One region of the Asticcacaulis sp. W401b genome, then DNA from elsewhere that is predicted to be linked to it. Evidence: predicted binding sites of a transcription regulator. Region 1 holds the regulator's gene; each other region holds the start of a gene.
The links. Region 1 encodes LexA, which represses DNA repair genes until DNA is damaged. Its sites were predicted from a motif close to ATGTTCNCNANNTGTTCT; they were not measured.
Positions count from the first base shown of each region.

Region 2: a site for LexA is predicted at 2,350-2,367, ahead of ACK8OE_RS18260 (ImuA family protein). Genes of this name have one in related genera too.
Region 3: a site for LexA is predicted at 2,818-2,835, ahead of ACK8OE_RS04850 (ImuA family protein). Genes of this name have one in related genera too.
Region 4: a site for LexA is predicted at 3,940-3,957, ahead of uvrA (excinuclease ABC subunit UvrA). Genes of this name have one in related genera too.

Region 1 is NZ_JBKFEE010000004.1:209,206-215,076, reverse strand. Features, by position in the region: gene gltA (citrate synthase) at 1-160, opposite strand, end outside; gene ACK8OE_RS10795 (ComEC/Rec2 family competence protein) at 627-2,759, shown strand; gene ACK8OE_RS10790 (hypothetical protein) at 2,691-3,197, opposite strand; gene lexA (transcriptional repressor LexA) at 3,252-3,959, opposite strand; gene trpC (indole-3-glycerol phosphate synthase TrpC) at 4,070-4,864, opposite strand; gene trpD (anthranilate phosphoribosyltransferase) at 4,868-5,871, opposite strand, start outside.
Region 2 is NZ_JBKFEE010000016.1:24,142-30,012, forward strand. Features, by position in the region: gene ACK8OE_RS18250 (error-prone DNA polymerase) at 1-126, opposite strand, end outside; gene ACK8OE_RS18255 (Y-family DNA polymerase) at 126-1,595, opposite strand; gene ACK8OE_RS18260 (ImuA family protein) at 1,567-2,316, opposite strand; gene ACK8OE_RS18265 (WGR domain-containing protein) at 2,667-2,906, shown strand; gene ACK8OE_RS18270 (hypothetical protein) at 2,903-3,322, opposite strand; gene ACK8OE_RS18275 (hypothetical protein) at 3,480-3,974, opposite strand; gene ACK8OE_RS18280 (hypothetical protein) at 4,081-4,437, shown strand; gene ACK8OE_RS18285 (conjugal transfer protein TraG N-terminal domain-containing protein) at 4,452-5,871, opposite strand, start outside.
Region 3 is NZ_JBKFEE010000002.1:34,005-39,875, reverse strand. Features, by position in the region: gene ACK8OE_RS04865 (hypothetical protein) at 1-335, shown strand, start outside; gene ACK8OE_RS04860 (methyl-accepting chemotaxis protein) at 340-1,803, shown strand; gene ACK8OE_RS04855 (EAL domain-containing protein) at 2,248-2,580, shown strand; gene ACK8OE_RS04850 (ImuA family protein) at 2,869-3,609, shown strand; gene ACK8OE_RS04845 (hypothetical protein) at 3,623-3,880, shown strand; gene ACK8OE_RS04840 (hypothetical protein) at 3,877-4,395, shown strand; gene ACK8OE_RS04835 (Y-family DNA polymerase) at 4,402-5,871, shown strand, end outside.
Region 4 is NZ_JBKFEE010000003.1:410,446-416,316, forward strand. Features, by position in the region: gene ACK8OE_RS09555 (carbonic anhydrase) at 1-803, opposite strand, end outside; gene uvrA (excinuclease ABC subunit UvrA) at 896-3,778, opposite strand; gene ACK8OE_RS09565 (hypothetical protein) at 4,034-4,615, shown strand; gene ACK8OE_RS09570 (TadE/TadG family type IV pilus assembly protein) at 4,618-5,826, opposite strand.

The DNA.
Region 1 (5,871 bases):
ACGACGCCGTGGAGGTAAAGCCCGGATCGTAGGTGAAGGCATCGGACTGCGCATAGAGCTTACGAATGTCGATCACGTCCGGGCCGAGCGAGCCCTTCAGGATCGGCAGATCTATGACCTTGTCGCCTACGGTGACTTTGGCGGGAGGTGTCTGGGTCATGACGTGCTTACCTCTTATCTTTGTGTGCAATGCAAACGGCATTTTCGTTGCACCTGCTATATAAAGTGCAAACCTAAATGAAAAGAGCCTCTTTCATCAGTGCGTGCGCGACAGTGAGGCCCCAAGGCGTCAGGTGGCATGGATTGACGCTTTCGTCAGCCTTTTGAAGGGGGCGGTCGGGGCTTGGATACAGATCAAAAATTGCACTATATATATGATTATAAACGCATTTTGTATTCGTATGCCGAGGTCGCGCAGGGTTGTAACTTGTCTGACTTAACAATTTTTTGTGAACCCTGACACCATGCGATTTTAGCCGTAGTGTCTCTTCCCTGCGCAGCATTTTATCGCTGGTAAAAAGTATTTTCATAAGCGGAGGCGAGCTTCGCGCCTCTATTGCTTCCCGCGCAAGGGCATGTTTTGTAAGTCAGGGATGTGCTCAGCAGAGGTGACGGGGGTAGGGGGATTGCAGCGGCTTAGCGTCTGGCTTTCGCACATCCGGGCCATTGATTGGGCGCAGTCTCTGCGGCAATCGCTTGCTCAGCAGGCCGGTCGTCTGGTGCTTTGGCTGCCTGTGGCTGTGGGCGCGGGATGCGCCGTTTATTTGAGCCTGCGTTTTGAGCCGCCCTGGTTGTGGATTTTACCTGTCATGGGTGTCGCGGGGGGTATCTATGCCCTGTCTGTCTGGCGGCAATGGCCGGTTGTCGTTCGCTACGGCCTTCTGTTCATTGTGATGTTCACGCTGGGGGTGAGCTTATGCAAACTGCGCACCGAGCGCGTAGCGGCTCCGGTGCTGGTGTCCCAGCAGACGCAATTCCATCTCGATGCGGTGATTATGGATATAGTTGGCACCGACAGTTCGGAACCCAAACTTTTGCTGGCGCCGCTGAGACTGTCGGGTGTCGCGCCGGAACAAACGCCTATCCGCGTGCGCCTCAGCCTGCGCACCCTGCCGCCGGATCTGGCCCCCGGTCAGGCCATCTCTGTCTTTGCCATCCTCCACCCACCGGCGGGGCCGAGTATTCCAGGCGGATACGACTATGCACGCACGGCGTGGTTCGATGCGGTGGGGGCCGTGGGGTTTGCGCCCGGCCGCATTCGAACCATCGACACCCCCCCGCTACCGGCACGGCTGCAAAGGATCGTAGTGCTCAATCATCTGCGCTGGGAGGTGACGCAGCGTCTGATGGCGCAGATTCCGGATACGCGCATGGGCGGATTTGCCGCCGCCATGGTGACCGGGCATCAGGCCTTTCTGGCCCCTGAACTGGTTGGAGACATGCGCGATTCGGGGCTGGCGCATATTCTGTCCATTTCTGGTCTGCATATGGCGATTGTCGGCGGCTTTGCCTTCTTCGCCTGCCGGGGCGCGCTGGCCCTGAGCCCACCGATCGCGCTGAGATACCCGATCAAGAAATGGGCCGCCGGATTGGGGATGGTCGCCGTGGCGCTTTATCTGGCCCTTTCGGGCGCCCCGGCCCCGGCGATCCGCGCCGCCGTGGTCGCGTGGGTAGCCTTTGGGGCCATTGTGTTTGACCGTCGGGCATTGAGTTTGCGCGCTCTGGCCATAGCCGCCCTCATCGTGTTGCTGCTCATGCCCGAAGCCGTACTGGAACCGGGGTTTCAGATGTCGTTTTGCGCCACGGCGGCGCTTTTGGCGCTGGCCGAAGTGTCGCGCAATCCTGTCCGCGAGCTGGACGTGCCATGGTGGGTGCAGGGTTGGCAGGGCCTGTGGCACGGACTGAAGGTCTCGGTGCTGGCTTCGACGGTGGCCGGGCTGGCCACCACACCGTTCGGCGTCTTCTATTTCAGCCGCGCCCAGATGTATGGCCTGATCAGTAACCTGCTGGAAGCGCCGATCACCGGCTTTATCGTCATGCCGGCGCTGGCGCTGGGCACGGTGATGAGTGGCACGCCTTTCGGGGCCCCTATCCTGTGGGTGGCGCAGCAGGGGCTGTCTGTGATCGCGGCCATTGCGGGTTTTGTCGCCGATTTGCCCGGCGCGGTGTTGACAGTGGCGGCCCCGCCCAATCTGGCGCTGGCCTTGTCCACGGCGGGTGTTCTGTGGATGTGCCTGATCCGCGGTCAGGTGCGCTGGGTCGGCCTGCTGGCGGCGCTCGCCGTTATCTATTGGCCGCGTGAGACAGTACCGGATATCTGGCTGGAGGCCGAAGGTAGCAATGCGGCGCTTCGCGTTGATGGCACGGCCTATAGTCTGCGTCCCACTGTGCGCCAGTACGGCTATCAACTCTGGTTGAAACACTATGCGCTGAACGATGCTCCTCAGAAGGGCCCGCAGGACTATGTGTGCAAAAGCTATGTCTGCCTGCCCACGGCCACCGCACCTTACCGCGTCGGTTTCGCTTTCGGCCGCAAAGCCCCCAAGTCTGAACAGATAGAGGCCCTGTGCCAATCCGCTGATCTGATCGTCCTGCGATCTCAGGTGGCCGAATGGCCCGCCAACTGTGCCGGGGTCAATCGCATTACCGCCTCAGACTTCGAGCGGTTGGGAGCCATGGAACTGACGCGATCAGGTTCGAAAAGCTGGCACATTAAAGCCGCCAAACCTTTGAGAGGTCAGCGGCCATGGGTACATTAAGCCCGCCGTTCGGTCTTCCGCATCTGTCTTATCCGATCCCGCCTTGCGTGACGGTCTGGACCTGTGTTGACGGGCTCCTTTTATAGCCAGACGCAGAGGCTGAACGATCCTATGGTTTGTCCAATGTCTAACCCGGTGCGAAAAGTCTCTGATATGGCATAAAACCTGGCTCAGCATGAGAATGGCCGCAATTTCGGCATAGACGGCGGTATCTGCGGCGACCAGGAACACCACCTCAGCCGGAAACGCCGGGGCGAACGAGACCACCGTGGCGACGAACGCCGCGGCAAACACCATTTTCGACCATGTAAGCGTGTTCAGTCCCTTCGCCAGACGGTCGATCAGAAGGCCTTTAAGGCTGCGACCTATCCTGGTTTCCGGAAATAAAAAGGCAACGCCATAGGCCATGAGTATCGCATAAAGAACAGAAAACCCCATATCATCCTCCACGAGAGCGATATGGGGTGCAGCCGTCGCCAAACAAGACGCGATTTAATGATACCGGCGCATCAGACCGACCAGCTTGCCCTGAACGGCCACTTCGTCGGCATTGTAGATGCGCGTCTTGTAGGCCGGATTGGCCGCCTCAAGGGCAATAGACGCGCCCTTCTTGCGCAGGCGCTTCAGCGTAGCCGTATCGCCATCGACCAGTGCCACGACGATTTCGCCCGACTGCGCCGAGTCCGACTTCTTGATAATCACATAATCGCCGTCGAGAATACCGGCATTGATCATCGAATCGCCTTCGATTTCCAGCAGATAGTGCTCGCCCGAACCGACGAAGATTTCCGGCACGCGGATACGGTCGCGTTCGGCCCCCAGCGCCTCAATGGGTACACCGGCGGCGATCTTGCCCAGCAGCGGCAGTTCGCGGCCTTCGTCATTGGCGGGTTTGGACGCCGGGGCCGGGGCGGCGGGGCGGGTGCCTTCGACCACCTGCGGCACAAATGCCTGACGACCACGCGGCGGGGCGGCGGTCGTGGCCTGATCCGGCAGCTTGATCACCTCAAGGGCGCGGGCCCGGTGCGCAAGGCGGCGGATGAAGCCGCGTTCTTCAAGAGCGGTAATCAGCCGGTGGATCCCCGACTTCGACGCCAGATCCAGCGCCTCCTTCATCTCATCAAAGGACGGAGATACCCCCGTCTCCTTGATGCGTTCATGAATGAACATCAGAAGTTCGCGTTGTTTGGTCGTCAGCATAGGTCCACCCGCTGCAAAAGTTTGTCCCCGGACATGGCAATATTTAGCGCATGAATGGTGAACAAGTCATGAACTTGTGCAAAGTGTTCTGTATGCGTTCTTGAGTCTTGTCAAGCGGGCGTGAGCAGATTCTTCGCCGCCTGAGTGACGTCGCCCTGCCGCATCAGGCTTTCGCCGACCAGCATGGCCGTGGCCCCGGTTTTTTCGAGCCGCGCCACGTCCTGCGGCGTGAAGATACCGCTTTCGGCGACCAGAACGTGCTGCGGTCCGACCATCGCCGACAGGTCTTCGGTTGTTTTCAGATCGACGTCAAAAGTTCTTAAGTTTCGGTTGTTTATACCGATCAGCGGAGAGGCGAGCTTAAGCGCGCGCTCCATCTCAGGCGCGTCGTGTACTTCGACCAGGGCGTCCATGCCATAGGCATGGGCCGCCGCGATCAGATCGGCAGCGACGGCGTCGTCGATCATGGCCATAATCACCAGAATGGCGTCGGCCCCAAGGCTGCGTGACTCGGCGACCTGCCACACATCGACAAGAAATTCTTTGCGGATGCAGGGCAGGGTGACGGCGTTGCGGGCTGCCACAAAGTGCGATTCGTGCCCCATAAAGCTGGGCGCATCGGTCAGGATCGACAGACAAGACGCTCCGCCGGCCTGATAGGCCGCCGCCAATTTAGCCGGTTCGAAATCCTCACGAATCAGACCTTTGGAGGGACTGGCCTTTTTGACCTCGGCGATCAACGACAGACTGCGCGGCTGTTTGTGGGCCACCAGCGCGCGTTGAAAGCCGCGCGGTGCGCTGACGTCCTTGATGCGTGCCTCCAGAGTCGCCAGAGACGCCGCAGGCTTGCGTTCGGCGACTTCCGTGCGCTTGTAGGTGGCAATCTTTTCCAGAATATCGGACATGATTTAGCTGTTCGTGAGGGTGACGAGTTGGTCAAGCGCGGCCAGGGCCTTGCCGTTATCGAGGCTGGCGGCGGCGTGATCCAGCCCTTCGCGCAGGGTCTCAACCGCCCCACCGACCAGGAAGGCCGCTGCGGCATTGAGCATGACGATATCGCGATAGGGGCCTTTTTCGCCCTCCAGCAACCGACGTAAGGCCGTGGCATTGTGCTCGGGTGCACCGCCCGTGATGTCAGCCAGCGCCGCACGCGGCAGGCCCACGGCTTCGGGGGTGATGGTGAACAGGCGCAACTTGCCGTCCTTCCATTCCGCCACCTCGGTTTCGCCCGTGGTGGTCAGTTCGTCGAGACCGGAGCCGTGCACGACCCAGGCGTGAACGGCCTCAAGCTGACCCAAGGCCTTGCCAATCGGCTCGATAAAGCGCGGGGAGGGTACGCCCACCACCTGACGGCGCGCGCCGGCAGGATTGGTGAGGGGGCCCAACAGGTTGAAAATAGTGCGGAAACCGAGCTGCTGACGGATTGGGGAGACGTGTTTCATCGCCCCATGATGCGCTACGGCGAACAGGAAGCAGATACCGGCTTCGTCCAGCGCCTTGCGCTGCTGCTCCGGCGTGGCGTCGATATTGACGCCCAGTGCCGCCAATACATCGGCCGTGCCGGATTTTGAGGTGATGGCACGGTTACCGTGCTTGGCGACCTTCAGGCCACCGCCGGCGGCTACGAAGCCCACGGCTGTGGATATGTTGAGCGTGTGCAGCCCATCGCCGCCGGTGCCGCAGACATCCACCGTATCATAGGGATGGTCGAGCGTTTTGGCCGCCGCCCGCATGGCGCGGGCGCACGCAGCGATTTCGCCGACAGTTTCGCCGCGCAGGCGGATGGCGGTCACGGCGGCGGCCACCTGAGCCGGGGTCGGTTCGCCGCGCAGGCAGGCGGAAAAGAAGATTTCAGCGTCGGCGTCAGACAGGGTTTGACCGTCCGCCAGCTTGGCCAGCAAGGGTTTAAAGG
Region 2 (5,871 bases), on a different contig from region 1:
CAGAGCGTCCATGCCCAACGCTTTGGCTTGCTCGAACAGTTCGTCGCACGACGACACGCCCCGCAGGAAGGAATAGTGCGAAGCGCATTGCAGCTCGATATAGGGAACTGCGCTGCCGGCAGACATCACGCAAACTTCCCGTGCATGTACCAGCGCAATGACCCGGTATTCTCATTCTGACCATCGCCGGTCCGGAAGACCCAGAAGCGCTCGCCGCCATCGACCTGTAAAATGTAATAATCCCGGACCTTCCCGGCCTCCTTCTCCGTCTGCCACCATTCGCCCCTGACGCGCTCAGGGCCATCGGCGGCGGTCACGCGATAACGGCTGCCGCGCCATTGGAAAGAGACGGGCGGATGGTCCGGTAATAAGGCCATAGTCTGCATCGGTTCGGGCGGGCGCAGCAGCCGGAAGGGTCGTCGGAACCTGGCATTGCGCGGGGAACCCATGTCGCTGGAATGGGTGGGTAGCCGCCGCACGGCGCGTTCGGGAATGTCGCTGGCCGATGGGGCGGTTCGGTAGAGGCGGCTGGTTTCTCCGAAGCGGTTATACAGCGTGTCCCAAAGGTCTTCGACATCGGCGGGCGCTGGCTCACCATAGGCGGCGTGGATTTGTTGCGGCGAGAGCAAACCCGTGTGGGTCGCCGCCAGAACCATGCGCTCGATCCCAAAGCCGGGATCGATCTTTTCGATCTTGTCGCATAGGAGCTTCGAGAGGCGGACGACGTCCCGAACCGGCTTGGCCATGCGGACCTGGACGGCCTCGACCTTGTTGTCAACGCGGGTACAGCGCAGGTCGACCTGCAAGCCGCCTTCCCCGGCTTCCTCCAGCCGCTCGCACAATGCCTCCACAAGCTGACGGGTATATTTGGCGATGGTCTCCGGCGCACCGATGGGCTCGAAGAAGGCCCGACGCACCAGGATCATTTCGGGTGGTTCGGCGGGGGTGATTGGCTGGGCCAGCCGACCAAAGGCCATGTCGATGCGTCGAAAGAGGTGCGGGCCGAACCGAAGCGTCAAAGGCGCGCGCGGTTGCGAGGCCAGTTCGCCGATCGTGTCGAAACCCAGCACGCGCAAATCGTCGAGCGTTGCTGCCTGCAGCCGCAGCGCCTCGACCGGCAATCGCAGCAAGGTTTCGTTGGTCTTGCCGGGTGCGATCAAGGTGATTGGCGCGGGCAGATATCGAGCCAGCGCATAGGACGCGCCCCAGGTCTCCGACAGGGCGACCTTGGCTGTCACCCCACGTTCTGAGAGTTGGCCAACTATATCCTGAAGCAGATCCTGTTCGCCGCCATGGAGGTGCGTTGCCCCGGTCACGTCGAGCACCAGCCCATCAGGGGTATCGACCATAACCAGTGGCGAGTATCGACGCAGCCCCCAAAGCGCCAGGGCTTCCAGTTCCGCCAGATCAGCGTGGGGATCGGCGTCGACCAGATGCAGATCATTGACCAGTGCCTGCGCCTTGGCCACCGGCATGCCGACACGAATACCCAGAGAATGGGCGAAGTCATCGACGGCCGTCACCACGCGACGGCGGCCATCCGAGCCTTTGAGGACCAGAGGTACATCACGAGGCGGCGCGACCCCATCCGGCAACCGTCGTAACCGATCCGTCGGCCATGTGGGCAGGTATACCGAGATGACCCTGTGCATCGAACGCCTCTACTTCGAAGTCTGCGCATTCACCTCCGCGCACCCTCATTAATTCCAACAACCATTTCGCCCGGCCGACGCCCCTTACCGGCAACGGATCAGCTTCGATCTCGGTCACCCGCCACCGCGTCGAGGCGGCGGTCGGTGTCCCAAAATCCCGCGCGTCCGTCTGACGTCGCCATCGTCGCAGCGCCATGCCCATCGTGCCCGATGTCTCGGCGGCGAATTGAAGCCGCTGGGACACCTTCAGGCTCAGAGGCCCGATCTCGGCGACGACGGCGCTCAAGCCCCCGTGCCGCAAGGCTTCCTCGAAACAGGCCAGTATCGACTTCTCGTCGTGCGACTCGAAGAAGACGACGCGATCCGGCGTCAGGCCGCATTGCGCGAGCGCGGGCGCAAACAGATCGGGCTGCGTATGACACCACAAGACCATGCCCCCCGTCCGCGCGGCTACGCCCGCTGCAAAAGCTGCGGCGGCAGCCCCGTCGACAGCGCCATGGGCGCCACCGGCCACCTCATGCAAGGCGCCGCGCACCAGTCCACCGCCAGGTAGTTTTCGGTCGATCTCGTCGTTTCCGAACGGGAGGATGGAGCGGTCATGGACGTGTCCGCCGCCGAAGCGGGCGCGTAAGGCTCGGAACTGGGCGCGGTTATCGAGGGACATGACATGCTCAATCCTTTCTGGATGGCGCGAAATATGTTCTCTTTTTGTTCCCAAATACTGCAGGCTGTCAAGGGGGTGTTCGTCAGCCAGCTTAGCTGACAAAATTTGTCAGCATTGGCCCTACTGACATATTTCTCTGGAGTCGTAAGGAATTAGTTGGCCGGCTACCGGTAGTCAGTTGCATTGAGAAATGTGTGAATTATCGATAGGTATGGCAGCCTGAGCTGGCGCAGGTGGAGTTCGGCGGAGTTTTCCAGAAGGACTCCAACAGTATGTGAGTCTCGTTTTGTTCTTGGCCCGGATTTTCACCCGTGGTAAGCTACCATATTGACTCTACAGAGGATTTCGGCGTGACCGTACAGCACCTGCGACGTATTGATCAGGCTCGCAACATGGCTCGATCTTACGAGGTGTCCGTTCAGCCTGGCCTATTTGGTGATGTAGCGGTCGTCCGCCATTGGGGCCGGATCGGCACTGCCGGGCAGTCTAAAGAATTTTGGTTCACCGATGAGGTGCAGGCTGACGAAATGATTGGTGCCATATTGCGTCAGAAGCAAAGGCGTGGATACGAGTTGCTCAAGTCACCTTAATCGGCTGCCTCACCGGGACGCCCCAGCAACCATTTTCGGGCTTCGGTCGCCGTGCTGACGATCTTAAATTCGCGCCCGGGCCAAAGTTCCAGATATCCATCCATCCGCTCGAATATTAAAGGATTGACCGAGACGATGGCGACACCCCTCCCATCGTCTTTTCGTTGAACGGCCTCGGACCATGTGTCTGCAAATTTCTCAAGCTGATCCCAAGGCACAAAGCCGTCGAACTCTGACATGTCGGCAATAAGGTCAAAAGTCCAAGGTTCCGTGAGACCCTGAAAGGCTTCTAAGATCACCTGCGGAAGATTGATGTTCGGATTGAGACTGGGATACTTAATCTCGACTATCTTCAAATCATTATGAATAAAAACCTGATACTTAGATAGTTTAGCAACATCTATGCGATCAATCATCAAAGTGTCTCAAAGTCGTTGGCGAGAACGCGCCTTACTTTATCGCTATGGTTGCGATCCGCATCGTGTGAACGCTACCAACTTAGTTCGCAAAAGCTTTCGCCCATAAGGAGTGTTATTTCGAGAGAAACAACGTTTCCGTCCGGTCGGTAAATTATTACTTTCGGCGCTTCTTGATCATTTCACCCTTGGCAACCCGATAGCCAATGGGCAAGGTGATGACTGCGCTGCCATCTTCGCAGATATCACAGACGCATTGAACTGCCTCAAATACGGTATCTGGAGCCAGTTGAACGGCTTCGACCACCAAGCCGCCGCCCTTCCCAGCCGACGTCAGTTGCCAATCGGCCCCGGCGTCTGGAAGGACACGAATGAGCGAGCGCCCTGCTGCGTCAGCGTATTGTACTCGGGCGGACGCGACGCGCCATTTGAGCCTATCAGAGACCGATTTCCCAAAGCGAATAACCAACCTATCAACAAGGCCTGTAACCTCGACCTTGGGTTTTAGGTCTTCATTTGAAACGAGTTCAAGCCAGTCCATTCCCATCCCCTCAATATTGCATCCCACATAGTAGCAACCCACTAGATATTCACAGAAAAGCGGCAATTGTGAAACAAAATCAATCGGCGCTTGATTGGTTTGATAAAACACGTTCGCAGGTGCGGGATCAAGGGGGAAATTTTACTAAACTCGCGCTTGAATAGCAGTGGCAGCCCGGTTATATCGAGGAACAAGGCAAGAACCGTGCGGGGGCAAAATGTCTGATTCAAACGAACCGAAGCTCACTCCAGAAGCAGTGAAAATGTTGAACGATCTCGCGGCCAATCGCTCGACGGGCGGGCTAAATTTGACGCCCGAAGCTCAGTCGAACTTAGAGAAATTTGCGAACGAGCATCTGACGCACACGTACAAGGATCACAAGACCTCCTACTTAATCATGGCTATCGTTCTAGGATTGCTCGGTTCCTTCGCCTTTCTCTACATGGCAGATGGCATGTTCGACAGCCCCGAAGCTTTCGCAAAGACCATGAACGCTATGATCATTGTTGTGCCGGTGTGTGCGCTCGCTTTCTTCGGGTCTTATCGATTTTGGTCAGCCTATCGCCGATTATAAGTCAATTTTGGTTCCTACTTAGGTTTCGACTTTTTTGAGTTGGCAGCGAGTGTACGTGTTGCCAAGCCTGGAAGCCCAGTTGTCAGAACAAAACCAGCAACCTTACCGCCAGTTTCAGCGACATTATCTTTGATCGAATTTTCCGTATCAATTTCCTGACCCTTCAGCCGCTCTAGTTCCCCGTCTACGCCCGAACGACCGCCACGAACATTTGCGCCAGTCGACCCAAGCATCTGATCGACATTACCTGCGACACCGCTCCATGACAGATCGCTGTTACCAGCCGGCGCGTCGGCAGTTGGAGATTCGACATTCTTCGCGGCCCCTTTGGAACGGGACTTCTTGGCGGGTGCTGCGGAAGCTTTTGGGGTCGATCGTTCGCTCGGAGTGGAGGCTCCGATTTCACCCGCCGTTCGATAGTCCTTGTCATCCAGTGCGTCTGCCCTACGTAGGTCGCGCTCAACCTCTGAACTGTCGAGGGGCTTGGGCTGCTGAACACCTGCCCAATCGGATCTAAGACTGCTGTCGCCCAACTGACCAGCCTTCCAGTCGAAATATTCCATGCCATAGGCGCGACCAGTCTGGAGAGCCTGCGGAGAAACACCGGCTGCGATCTCGCTGGCCGACATCCTGTCGATGCCCTTGGTATTCACCAGCCAGTCGTAATAGGCGCGCGTCTCATCGGAGGAAATCGACTCGCCCGCGTTCTGGACATTCGACTGCTCGGCGCTGAGGCGCTTGCCTGCGTTTTGATAGGCGTCGGCCGTATCGCTGATAGAGCGCGTACTGGTCCAAGTCGTCGCATTAACGTCTCGACCGCCCTTCCCGGTGGATTTGTACGCCGAGTAGGACTTTTGGGCCTGATCGGTCGATATTCGTTGGTAGGTATCGCTCAGCGATTGATTGAACCGCTGATCAAGGCCCGCATCTCTCCCGGTCGATTTTGCTTCGGTCCCGGTCGTTTGACCAGTTTTACTCGCACTGCCTGTGATCGAAACGCCTGCATCGAGGCCTTTTAGTTTACCGCCAGGCGTACTTAGCCCTGCCTGTCCGCCGACACCCATAGTGCCTGCGGCGATCTGGGCTTTCGCCTCAGATTCACTCTCACCAAATCGGGTCTGGCGGTATTTTACGGCCTCGTCAGCGATGGAAAGCATTTGGCCAATCTGTGCCTGATGGCCGCTGTTGTTGGTATTGCGCCATTCCTTCCCCTGAGACCAGTTCGAGAAGGCCTCTTTGATCTGGGAATTGGCAACAGAAGTTCCAACCTGGACCGAATGGCGCAGACCGGTGCCGGTGTCAGCGTAGCTCTGGCTTGTCCGGCCGAGGCTTTCGGACCATCCCTGGTTCGACAGCAGTCCTGTCGCCATCTTCGATGTATTGGCCACTATACCGGTAGATCCATTGGCCCCATGAAACGTCTCGTTGCCATAG
Region 3 (5,871 bases), on a different contig from region 1:
CAATTAAGTCTCAGGACTGTCCGAATATCGGTGTAGTAGCGGGCGGCTTCGCTTTAGGACTGGTGCTACTGACGGTTAACGCTCTCATGCCGCTCGAGGGCGAAACGGTCGGCGTCCTCGCTTGGCCCTTCACCTCGCAACAAGCCACCAGCCGCCTCGTGGCTCAGTCCGGCGGGGCGTTTGAGGATGTCGCGTTGTCGGGTCGTATCGTGCTGGCCCGTTCCTACGAGCCGGGCTTCATCCGCCGCCTGTATGCAAATGGCGCGGTTCTTGTTTTCAACCCCCGCTTTCTCGCCGGTTGCCGGACTCTGCCGTCCTCCTCTTCGAAGGTCTAAGCCTATGGATGCCCTCCTTACCCTCAGAACCCGCTTTGGCGGCGCGTTGATCGCCTTTCTGTGGATTAACTGTGTTCTTCTGGGTGTGCTCCCCGTCGCCTTCGGCACCGGTGCCCCAGTGATGACGCCGCTACTGTCGGGCGCGCTGATCTGTGGGCTCGTCACAGCGCAGTGGTGGCGTGACCGTACGGGGCCGACCACGCGAATGGTTACATCGATGGCACTGGCCGCGATGGTGGGGCTGATGGTCTATGTCTTTGATGGGCACGCTTACCAGATAGACATGCACATGTACTTCTTCGCGGCTTTGGCGCTGATCGCCGGCTGGTGCGACGCCCGCGCTCTGATTGCCTATTCTGGGCTCGTGGCCGTACACCACTTGGGGCTCAACTTTCTCTTGCCGGCCGCCGTGTTTCCGACAAGCCAGCCGGACCTGTTGCGGGTAACCGTGCATGCCGGCATTCTGGTTCTCCAGACCGCACTCCTCACCTGGCTGGTCTATACGCTGGAGTGCGCTTTTGCTGAAGCCGACGACGCCCTGAGCGCCGCGCGCGCGGCTGAAGCCGAGGCCCGCGAGCTATCGGAGCGCCAGGATCGTATCAAGGCCGAAGAATTGCGACGCATCCGTGAACGGGACACCCTCGCTAGCACGCTGATTGAGCGGGTGCAGGACCTGACCCAGGGCTTCAACGCCACTTCGCGCGACATGGCGCAAGCCGCCGCCAATCTCAGTGAGAGCGTGAAGCGCACGACAGAGGTCGCCGGGTCAGTGACCGACGCGGCCTTGTCTGCATCCGACAATGTGCAGACCGCCGCGGCCGGGGCCGAGGAACTGTCGCAATCGATCCGTCAAATTAACGCGCAGGTCTCTCGTTCGGCCGCCGTCGCTGCCTCTGCCGCTGAGGAGGCTGCCACCACGAATGAAAACATAAGCGTGCTGAGCGGGGCCGCGTCGCGCATTGGCGATGTCATCGAATTGATCCGCGCCATTGCCTCTCAGACCAACCTGCTGGCACTCAACGCGACGATCGAGGCCGCTCGTGCGGGGGAGGCTGGCAAAGGCTTTGCGGTTGTCGCGACCGAAGTCAAGTCGCTGGCCACGCAGACGGCGAAGGCCACAGACGAGATCGCGGAAAAGGTCAACGAGATTCAGTCAGCCACACATATTACCGTGGAATCGATCGGGCGCATCGTGTCGACCATCGAAATGATCCGCGCAACCACTGTGTCCATCGCCGAATCGGTTGATCAGCAGGGCGCGGCGACGCAGGATATCGCGGCCAATACGGCGCGCGCCGCATCTGGCACGACTGAGGTGAGTGCGCAGATGGGCGTCGTCTCGGCCGGGGCGCAAGAGACAGGCGTCGCGTCAGAACAGCTCCGCGGCCTGTCCGGCGCTCTGGCCCATCAGGCCGCGTCGCTCGAGGCAGAGGTGGCAAACTTCATCAACCGCTTGAAGGCCGCATAAACGCTCTCAATTGCAGCATGGCGCCTCGACAAGCCTAAGGAAGTTGAATTGCCCCCAGGCTTAGCGACGGGTCACCGGTTAGGCGGAACCGAGGCCCTAACATTGCCGGTATGCACTTTCGCCGCGAATCAGATACCAATGGTACGGTATCTTTTCAGGTGCACAGCCTTTGTCTCCCGGCTCACCTCTAAGATCCCCCCTTGAGCCAGGAGATATTGGCGCTGGCCGTCGTCACCGCAAGCACGCATGTTGAATCGGTGAAGAAAGGCTCGCAAAATCCAAAGAAGCAAATACTGGCATTCGACGATAATGTGGAATAGGCCGTACGGAAGCCAACGCGATACATGCCCGGGAATCGGTAGAAGACCCGTCCAGCCCTGATCGGTTTGTGTTCGCACAAGACGGCGTCGATCCCGATGTTATGCAACATCTGCGCCTATCCGGATGATACTTGATGATTTTAGAACCGGATTCACCAGTATTGCTTATCTTCAGGCATACGGATTCAACAAAATCAAGCTCGATAAAAGCCTCATTGATGATCTTGTGACCGGCACCAAGTCATCTGTTCTTGTTCAGGGCGTTATGTTCCTCGCAAACGGCCTCGCTATGGAAATTACGGCGGAGGGAGTGGAGACGGAGGGGCAGGCTGAATTGCTTGAACTCGCCGGTTGCCGCCTAATACAGGGCTACCTCTACTGCAAACCTGCGCCCGCGGCCTTGGTGAAAGCCCAGATGGTTAAAACTGAGCGTGTGGCTATGGAACTCAGGGGATAAGTGCGTCGGCCCAAGTTTCCGTTCGCATCTCAGAGAAAATCAACACATTAACATTCTGTATCGACGTCTCAGGAGCTGCATTTCGACAATTCACAGAAATTTGTTCCTGATTTGTTTCTTAAGAGTCCGCCGTTAAGGAGTTGTGACTCCTCACGATTCAGCTCCGATCTGGTGCCCTGACAGTTTCTGGCAGCACGCAGACGCCGATCTCGGCCTATTGACTCTTGTTCGAATTAAAGAACAAAAAGCGAACATAATCTTTGGCGTTCAGAAAGGATGCTTGATGTCATGCCCGCTGCCAACCCCGCCGTCCTCAGCGCTTTGCGAGACCGGATCGACCATATCGGCGGTCACAGTGCGCCCAGACGCGTCGTTCTCCCCTTCGGCGTTCCTGATATCGACACCCGTATTCCCAAGGGGGGGCTGGCCTTTGGGGCCCTGCACGAGATCGCTGGTGGCGCCAATGGCGCGGTAGATGGGGCCGCCGCCATTGCCTTTGCCGCCGGGATTGCGGCGCGCTCTGGGGGGCGTGTTCTATGGGCCTATACGCAGCCTGATCTGTTTGCCCCGGCGCTCGCCCGTTCAGGCCTGACCGATGACAAGGTCGTCTTCTTCGAAGCCGGCGATGAGGCCGCCGTGCTGGGGGCTTGTGAGGAAGCCCTGCGCCACGGCGGCCTCACCGCGGTCGTGGGCGAACTCGCCAATCTCTCCCGTGTCGCCTCGCAACGTCTTCTGATGGCGGCGGAGGGCACCGGGACGCTGGCCCTGATCGTGCGCCGCTGGCGCCGGCAGGTCGATGCCAAAGACTTTGGCCGCCCCACGGCCGCCTTTACCCGCTGGCGCGTGACCGAACTGAACTCGGCACCTTTGCCGGTGCGCGGCGTCGGACGCGCGCGCTGGATGCTCGAACTGATCCGGGCCCGCGGCGGCGAGTGTCATGATTTCGAGGTCGAGGCCTGTGACGGGGAGGGGCGTATCCGCCTGTCCGCGGACGCACAACGACCAGACACCTTGCGGGTCGCATCTTAAGAGGAGGGAAACTATGCAGTTGTTTGAGACACCGGATGAACACACCCGATTAGCCCTGTTCGATGGGGCCGCCGTCCTGCTCACGGTCGCCCGCCATGAGCGCGACTATATGGCCTGTGTGCAGAAGATCGGTCCCAAAGGTAGTGTCTATTACGATGTGGCCGGCTACAGATACCACGCCGATGGCTCGCCCCTGCCGCAATTGCCGCGCGCGCCCCAGATCCTCGACGTGGTTGATCTCTATCAGACCGATTACGCGGATATCGCATGAGTGAACTTGTCACCTGTGCGGGGAAGGTGGTGGCGCTGGCGCCCCTCGTCGCTATCGGGCCGGTATGGGCAAACGGCCTTTATGAAGACACGCATCTGGCCTTCCCGGTCCATATCCAGGGCCTGCCTCAAACCCTGTGGTTCCAGTCGGAGGACGGCACCGACGAGGAAAGGGCCGCACTCAGACGCGCGCATGCGCAACTCGTGGCCGCCTGGCGGCGTTATCACCTCAGGGACGGCGTATCGCCGGGCCTGTTCGACCTGTCCCATCTTCTGATCAGTCTTCAGGCCATCTCAGCCGTCAGTCCCATCTACACGAAGACGCTCACGGTGGGCGGCTGGGGCAGCGTCAGCCGTCATCAGCCGATCTACGACATTCATGTTTCAGGCCTCAGCGAGCCCATTCGTCGCTCGGCCTCTGTGGCCGTGCCGCTCGACGTCCTGACGGCTGAGCGTAATGCCCTGCTTGAAGCCTGGGCCGACTGGGTCGATCCTCTCACGCGACAGGCGGTGTAGGGTGTCATGGCCCGCTACCTCAGCCTCTATCTGCCATTCTGGGGGACCGATCGTCTGCGCCGGGCTGTAGGCCTGGACGCGCTGCCGCTTGAGCAAGCGCTTGTTCTGCAGGGCAAGGTCGGCAGCCGACGCCTCGTCACGGCAGTCGATGCGTTAGCTCATCAACGCGGCGTTAGACTCGGCATGGCGGTGGCCAAGGCGCAGGTTCTGATCGAGGGACTGGAGGTGCGTGACGCTGAGGTGGAGCGTGACGCCGAGGCGCTTGAAAAGCTCGCCGTCTGGGCGTTACGGCTCTACTCGCCCGTGGTGGCCGCTGATCCGCCCGATGGTCTGATCCTCGATATCACGGGCGCGGCCCATCTCTATGGGGGAGAGGCCGCTCTGGTCTCCGATATGCTACGTCGTCTTGAGGCCCTCCATATCACCGCCTATGCCACGGTCGCAGACAGCTGGGGTGCCGCCCACGCCCTGGTGCGCTTTGCCGGTAAGTCCTCTCTGATCATTGCAGCGGGTAAGTCCACCGAGGCGATCCTGCCCCTGCCGGTCGCGGCGCTTCGCCTGCCGGCCGAGACGGTCGAGGAGTTGCGCCTCATCGGCATCGACACGATCGGCGAACTGGCCGCCAAGCCGCGCGCCCCGCTGGCGCTGCGCTACGGTCCCGACCTGTGGCGGCGCGTCGATATGGCGTTTGGGCGACTGGCCGAGCCCATTGAGCCCGTCCATGTCCCCGAACTGATCTCGGTCGAACGCGCTTTCTTTGAGCCCATCGGGGCACCTGACACGCTTGAGAAATATACCCGCCGTTTGACTGAATCCCTGTGCCTGAAACTGGAAGAGGTGGGGCTTGGGGCACGACGGCTCGATCTGCACTTTGTGCGCGTCGATAGTCGCATCGAGACCATAAGCGTTGGCACCGCCAAGCCGGTGCGCGACGTCAAGCGTCTGTCGAAACTGCTGGTCGATAAGATCGAAACCGTCGAGCCGGGCTTCGGCATCGACAAAATGACTCTATCAGCCCCTCTGGTCGAACCGCTGTCCTTCACCCAGGTCGCCACGCGCTTTGCCGCACCCGCGCGCCCGGACGTCGAAGACCTGTGGGATACGCTCAGCAATCGCTACGGCGAGGGCCGACTTTACCGCGCGGTGGAGGTCGCAAGCGATATCCCGGAGCGCTCGGTCAGACGGCTCGCGCCTTCGGCGCAAGGGACCGGCTCCCCGCGCAATGCCCGCTATCGACGCCCGGCGCGTCTTTATCGCCCCGAAGCGGTGCAGGCGCTCGCGGCCTTGCCCGATCATCCCCCGCGCGCCTTTACCTGGCGCGGGCAGCGCTACAGCGTCGTCTGTGCCGATGGCCCCGAACGGGTCAAGGGGGAGTGGTGGGTGAGCGATGCCGAGACCGGCAAGGTGCGCGACTACTATATCCTCGAAGCGGCCACGGGCGAGCGGTTCTGGGTCTTCCGGGCCGGGGACGGCGAA
Region 4 (5,871 bases), on a different contig from region 1:
CGCGCGTTTGGTCCGGTCAGGCGCTGATAGGCGTCCACCTGTTCTGGCGAAATCGACAGGGGCGAGGCATAGACCAGCCAGGTGACCTTTTCCGTGCACGGCGGCGTGGTGAGCGAACCGGAATAGGCGTAAAATTCTTCGGTCGCCGGCATCAGGTCGCGCGCATTGACCAGCAGGTCGGGGATCAGGGCCGCCGGACCCGGATCGGTCGGCAGCCACGTCCAGATGGGGGCCAGCATCGGGTCGGCCACGCCGACATCCGAAAGGACGCCAATAACCAGCAGGTCGCCCTTGTCATTCTTGTGCACAAAGTGGGTTTCGATAGCCGCACGGTGACCGTCGATCGTGTGTTCGGACGGAGTGTGGAAATGGAACTGCACCAATTTGTAACGCACCCCGTCCATCACCACGCCGCCGCCGTCGGTCGGGGAGACCTGAATGGCGTGCCCAAGATTCTGGATCTTGGCCGGGGATGAGGTGTAATCGAGCGTCAGATTGACCGATTTGGGGGCCGCCACGCCGGTGAGGTTGATCGGCGACTGACGCGGGCCGGTTTTGCAGGCCTTGTTCTCAGTGCTCAGATCGCCCCAGTGCGCCGGGCCGTCATCGCCTTCGTAGCTCCAGTGACTGACGTCACCCTTGGCTGCACCGTGACCGTCCCCACCGTGATCACCGCCCCCATGCTCGCCCGCGGCTTCGGCATGAGGATCGCCGTGCTCCGCCTTGGGTTTGCCGCAGGACGACAGGCCCGCGCTCATCAGGGCAAAGGCAGCAACCGTAAACAGCAAAACAGGGCGGCGCATGGCGAACTCGAATCGAGAGTGAGGATGCTCGATTCAATGCCGTAACAGGGTTAACGCAGTGTTCACTTTGGGCACTGATCCGCGTTTGAACCCTATTTTTTCCGCGCCTTGTGCCGGGCCAGAATGTCTTTCAGGTATTTGCCGGTCCACGACTTCGGATTGTCCGCTACCTTTTCCGGGGTGCCAAAGGCCACGATCTCACCGCCGCCGTCGCCGCCTTCCGGGCCGAAGTCGAGCAGCCAGTCGGCCGTCTTGATGACGTCCAGATTGTGCTCGATCACCACGGTCGTGTTGCCGTGATCGGTCAGTTCGTGCAGCACCTCCAGCAGCTTGCGCGTATCCTCAAAGTGCAGACCCGTGGTCGGTTCATCGAGAATATACAGGGTCTTGCCCGTGGCGCGTTTCGACAACTCTTTCGACAGCTTGACGCGCTGCGCCTCGCCGCCCGACAGGGTCGTCGCCTGCTGGCCGATCTTGATATAGCCCAGGCCGACGCGCTTTAGCGTCTCCAGCTTGTCGCGGATGGACGGCACGGCCTTGAAGGCTTCGGCGCCTTCCTCGACCGTCATGTCCAGCACATCGGCGATGGAATGGCCCTTGAAGACGATCTCCAGCGTCTCGCGGTTATAGCGCTTGCCCTTGCACACATCGCAGGTGACATAGACGTCGGGAAGGAAGTGCATCTCGATCTTGATGACGCCGTCGCCCTGACAGGCTTCGCAGCGGCCACCCTTGACGTTGAAGGAGAAGCGGCCCGGTCCATAGCCGCGCGCCTTGGATTCCGGCAAGCCGGCGTACCAGTCGCGGATCGGCCCAAAGGCCCCGGTATAGGTGGCCGGGTTGGAACGCGGTGTGCGGCCGATGGGCGACTGGTCGATCTCGACCACCTTGTCGAAAAACTCCAGCCCCTCGATCTTGTCATGAGCGGCAGGATTGGCCGAGGCATTGTTGAGGCGTCGCGCCGCCGCCTTATGCAGGGTTTCCAGCGTGAAGGTCGATTTGCCGCCGCCGGAAACACCGGTGATGCAGGTCATGACCCCCACCGGGATTTCGCCGGTGACGCTTTTCAGATTGTTACCGCGCGCCCCGATGACCTTGAGCATCTTCTTCTTGTTTATGGGGCGGCGCTCATTGTCCGTGTCCTTCGAGAAGTAGAGCGGGATTTCGCGTTTACCGGTCAGATATTGCCCGGTCAGCGAGTTGGCATTGGCCTTGATGTCTTCGGGTGTGCCTTCGGCCACCACCTGACCGCCGTGCACACCCGCCGCCGGCCCCATGTCGATCACATAGTCGGCGGTGAGGATGGCGTCTTCGTCGTGTTCGACTACCAGCACGGAATTGCCGAGGTCGCGCAGGCCTTTCAGGCTGTCGAGCAGACGGTCATTGTCGCGCTGATGCAGGCCGATCGAGGGCTCATCCAGCACGTAGAGCACGCCGGTCAGGCCGGAACCGATCTGCGACGCCAGACGGATACGCTGACTTTCGCCGCCGGACAGGGTGCCGGAATTGCGCGACAGGTTGAGATAGTCGAGCCCGACCGCATTGAGGAAGTTCAGGCGGTCAAGAATTTCTTTCAGGATGCGCCGCGCAATATCCATCTGCTTTTCCGTCAGATGGTTTTGCAGATCGGCAAACCAGTCGTGCGCCTTCTTGATCGACAGACCGGAGATTTCGGCGATGTCCCTGGCATTGACCTTGACGGCCAGGGCTTCGGGCTTGAGGCGCTTGCCGCCGCAGGCCTCGCAAGGGGTTTCGGCCTGATAGCGGCTCAGGTCCTCGCGCACCCACGACGAGTCGGTTTCGCGGTAGCGACGCTCCATATTGGGGATGACGCCCTCAAACGGCTTGGTCACGTCGTAGCGACGCGAGCCGTCCTGATAGACGAACTTGATCTTTTCCGAACCGGACCCCAGCAGGATCACGTCCTGCGCTTCCGGCGTCAGGGCGCGCCATTTGGTGTCCATCTTGAAGCCGTAATGCCCGGACAGGGCTTCAAGCGTCTGCGCGTAGAGCGGCGAGGGGCCCTTGGCCCACGGAGCAATGGCCCCGTCCTTGAGGCTCAACGACTCATCGGGCACGATCAGCGAGCGGTCAAAGGTCAGCTTGACCCCCAGACCGTCGCAGGTCGGGCAGGCGCCGAAGGGGTTGTTGAACGAGAACAGGCGCGGCTCGATCTCGGCAATGGTAAAGCCGGAGACCGGGCAGGCGAATTTTTCTGAAAAGATCAGGCGCTTCGGCTCGGTTTCGCCTTCCGCGATGTCGGCATATTCGGCGATGGCCAGACCATCGGCCAGCCGCAGCGCCGTTTCCAGACTGTCGGCCAGACGCTGCATCAGCCCGCCCTTGACGACCACGCGATCCACCACCACGTCGATATCGTGCTTGTACTTCTTGTCGAGCTTGGGGGCGTCTTCGATGGCGTAGTACTGACCGTCGATCTTCAGACGCTGGAAGCCCTGACGCTGAAGGTCGGCGATTTCTTTCTTGTACTCGCCCTTGCGCCCGCGCACGAAGGGGGCCAGCAGGAGCAGGCGCGTCCCTTCGGGCAGGGCCATGATCTTATCGACCATCTGCGAAATGGTCTGGCTTTCGATGGGCAGGCCCGTGGCGGGCGAATAGGGCACGCCGGTGCGCGCCCACAGAAGGCGCATATAGTCGTGGATTTCCGTTACCGTGCCGACGGTCGAGCGGGGGTTTTTGGAGGTGGTCTTCTGCTCGATGGAAATGGCTGGCGACAGGCCTTCGATCAGGTCCACATCCGGCTTCGACATCAACTCAAGAAATTGCCGCGCATAGGCCGATAGCGACTCGACGTAGCGACGCTGCCCCTCGGCATAGATGGTGTCGAAGGCGAGTGACGACTTGCCCGACCCCGACAGGCCAGTGAGCACCACCAGCTTGCCGCGCGGAATATCGACATCGACGCCCTTGAGATTATGCTCACGCGCGCCGCGCACCTTGATGAAGCCCTGCATCAGGTTTGAGCTGCTCATCAGCATATCCTTGTCGTGTCCGCTATCGGCCATTACGCATATCCATCCGGGGAGGCAATTCCACCATATAGGTATAATGGCGGTGTCGAAAAAGTGTCAGCAGAGGTTTGCGGGTTCACTGCCCGATTTGCGGAGGGGGCGCAAGAACGTTTTGCGAACGCTTTTGTAAAAACTGTGACCGTGGCCCGCCTCGCAAAGGCCGGAATGTTTCGCTCAACTGACAGAGACGGCGGCGGCATGGCGCATCACATCATTCAATGGCGACATGTGGGGCTGGCGGCGCTGATCGTCGTCGCGGCGCATCTGGTGCTGGCTCTGTTGTTCATGATGTCACGGCGTGAGGAAACCACGGTCGAGTCCCCCGTCATTACCGAGATAGGCTTTGTGCCACCTGTGCTCATCCGTAAGGGGCCCCGGCCCGAAAGGCCGGTGCGCCGGACGCGATCGGCGTCTCATCGTCAGGAGACTTTCAATGCCGCGCCCTCAGAGGTCGCGCCCCTGACGACGGTCAGGGGAGAGCCGCCGCCCGAAGCGGCTGATGCGGTGTCGCGTGAGACCCTGGGGGCGACCTTGCGACACGCACAGGCCTGTCGCCGGGCCTTGATGGAGGGCAGCGTCCTGCCGCCGGACTGTCCGGCGCGCGGCGAGGGGTTAAACCGCCCCTTGCCTGTAAAGCCCGGAGATCAGCCCTATTGGGACAAGCAGATCAACGACAATGCGTTCCGGCGTCGCTACAAGAGCGAACCGGGCAACACGGAATACTGGCAAAGGGTCAATCGCAGTCGCTCAGACCCACAAAGACACACCCCGCAGGAGTGAACCTATTTCAACAGGCGTATGTTGGTCAGAGCTCCACCGGTACCGGAAGACCCCGTGACGGGTTCAAGGTTCCAGGTGGTATTGTTCAGGATCAGCCGGTTCATCACCATCGACAGCTTGTCGCTGCTCATTTTTGATTGCGCATTGAAAGTGACGTTGCGACTGGGCAGCCAGATTACGCCGTCCATATGGTTGGCCACGGCGCTGTTGAAAATAAAGTCTGTATTGCTCAGACCCGGCCTCTCAAAGAACAGCAGATTTTTGTATGTGCCCGTGTCGGGGGCGGTAAGGTCGGCGGAAATGCCGGAGTTGAACTGGATTTTCGTGGTGTCCTCGAAATAGAAGGTTACGCCCTTGCCCGTCCACGTCCCGCCATTGACGTTCCAGCCGCCGCTGCGGATGACGTACAGGCCGGGAGCAAAACTGACCGTAGCCGAGGAATTGTTGAAATTGAACCAGCCGCAATAGACACCGGGGCTGAGGCTGACGCTGCTGGTGTTACAGTTGCCATTCGACACCGTGCACGTCGTGCTGGCCACGGTCGGGATAAGCGCCGCCCACTGATCAGCAACGGTGGGGCACGACAGGCTCAGGCGATCCACCGCCGTTGAGTTACGAATGACATTGCTGCCTTCGATGCACACCTTCTTGAAGTTCAGGCTGGAGCCCGAATTGAAGATGGCAGCCGGACTGCCCTTTGAACGCACCTGAATTTCGCAGTTTGGGGCGGTTATTTTGGCGCCGGAATTAACCAGAAGCGCCTGGCTGCCCGACGGATCAAGCACCTGAATACAGGGGCCTGACGATTGGCTGGCCGCCGTGCCCACGGCTGTGGCGGTAACATTGATGGTCAGGCTGGAAATACCAAACAATCCTAGCAGGCCCGTGCGGTTATTATAAGCCACGGTTCCGGTTAGGGTTGTTTTGTCTGTCGTGTAGCCCGGCGTGGCGCTGAGGCCTTCGGGCAGGTTTGAGGCGAAGATGCGCGTGGCAACGGTGCTCCGCTGGGATGTCTCCTGACGCAGCCCTCCTAATACCGACGCGTCCATAGCGTCCTGTAGTTTTGCCTTCACGGAATAGTAGTTGTTCAGGTCAATGGCACCGCCGACGGAGCCGGCCATAGCCATCAGTGACAGAGCGAAGGCAAATGTCGTATTGCCGCCTCTATGCGAAACATCGCGTCGAAGGGGCGTGACAAGGGGTGCAGATATGGTTCATTTCCCGATAATCGCCACCATTGGTAGCGTATCCTTGTG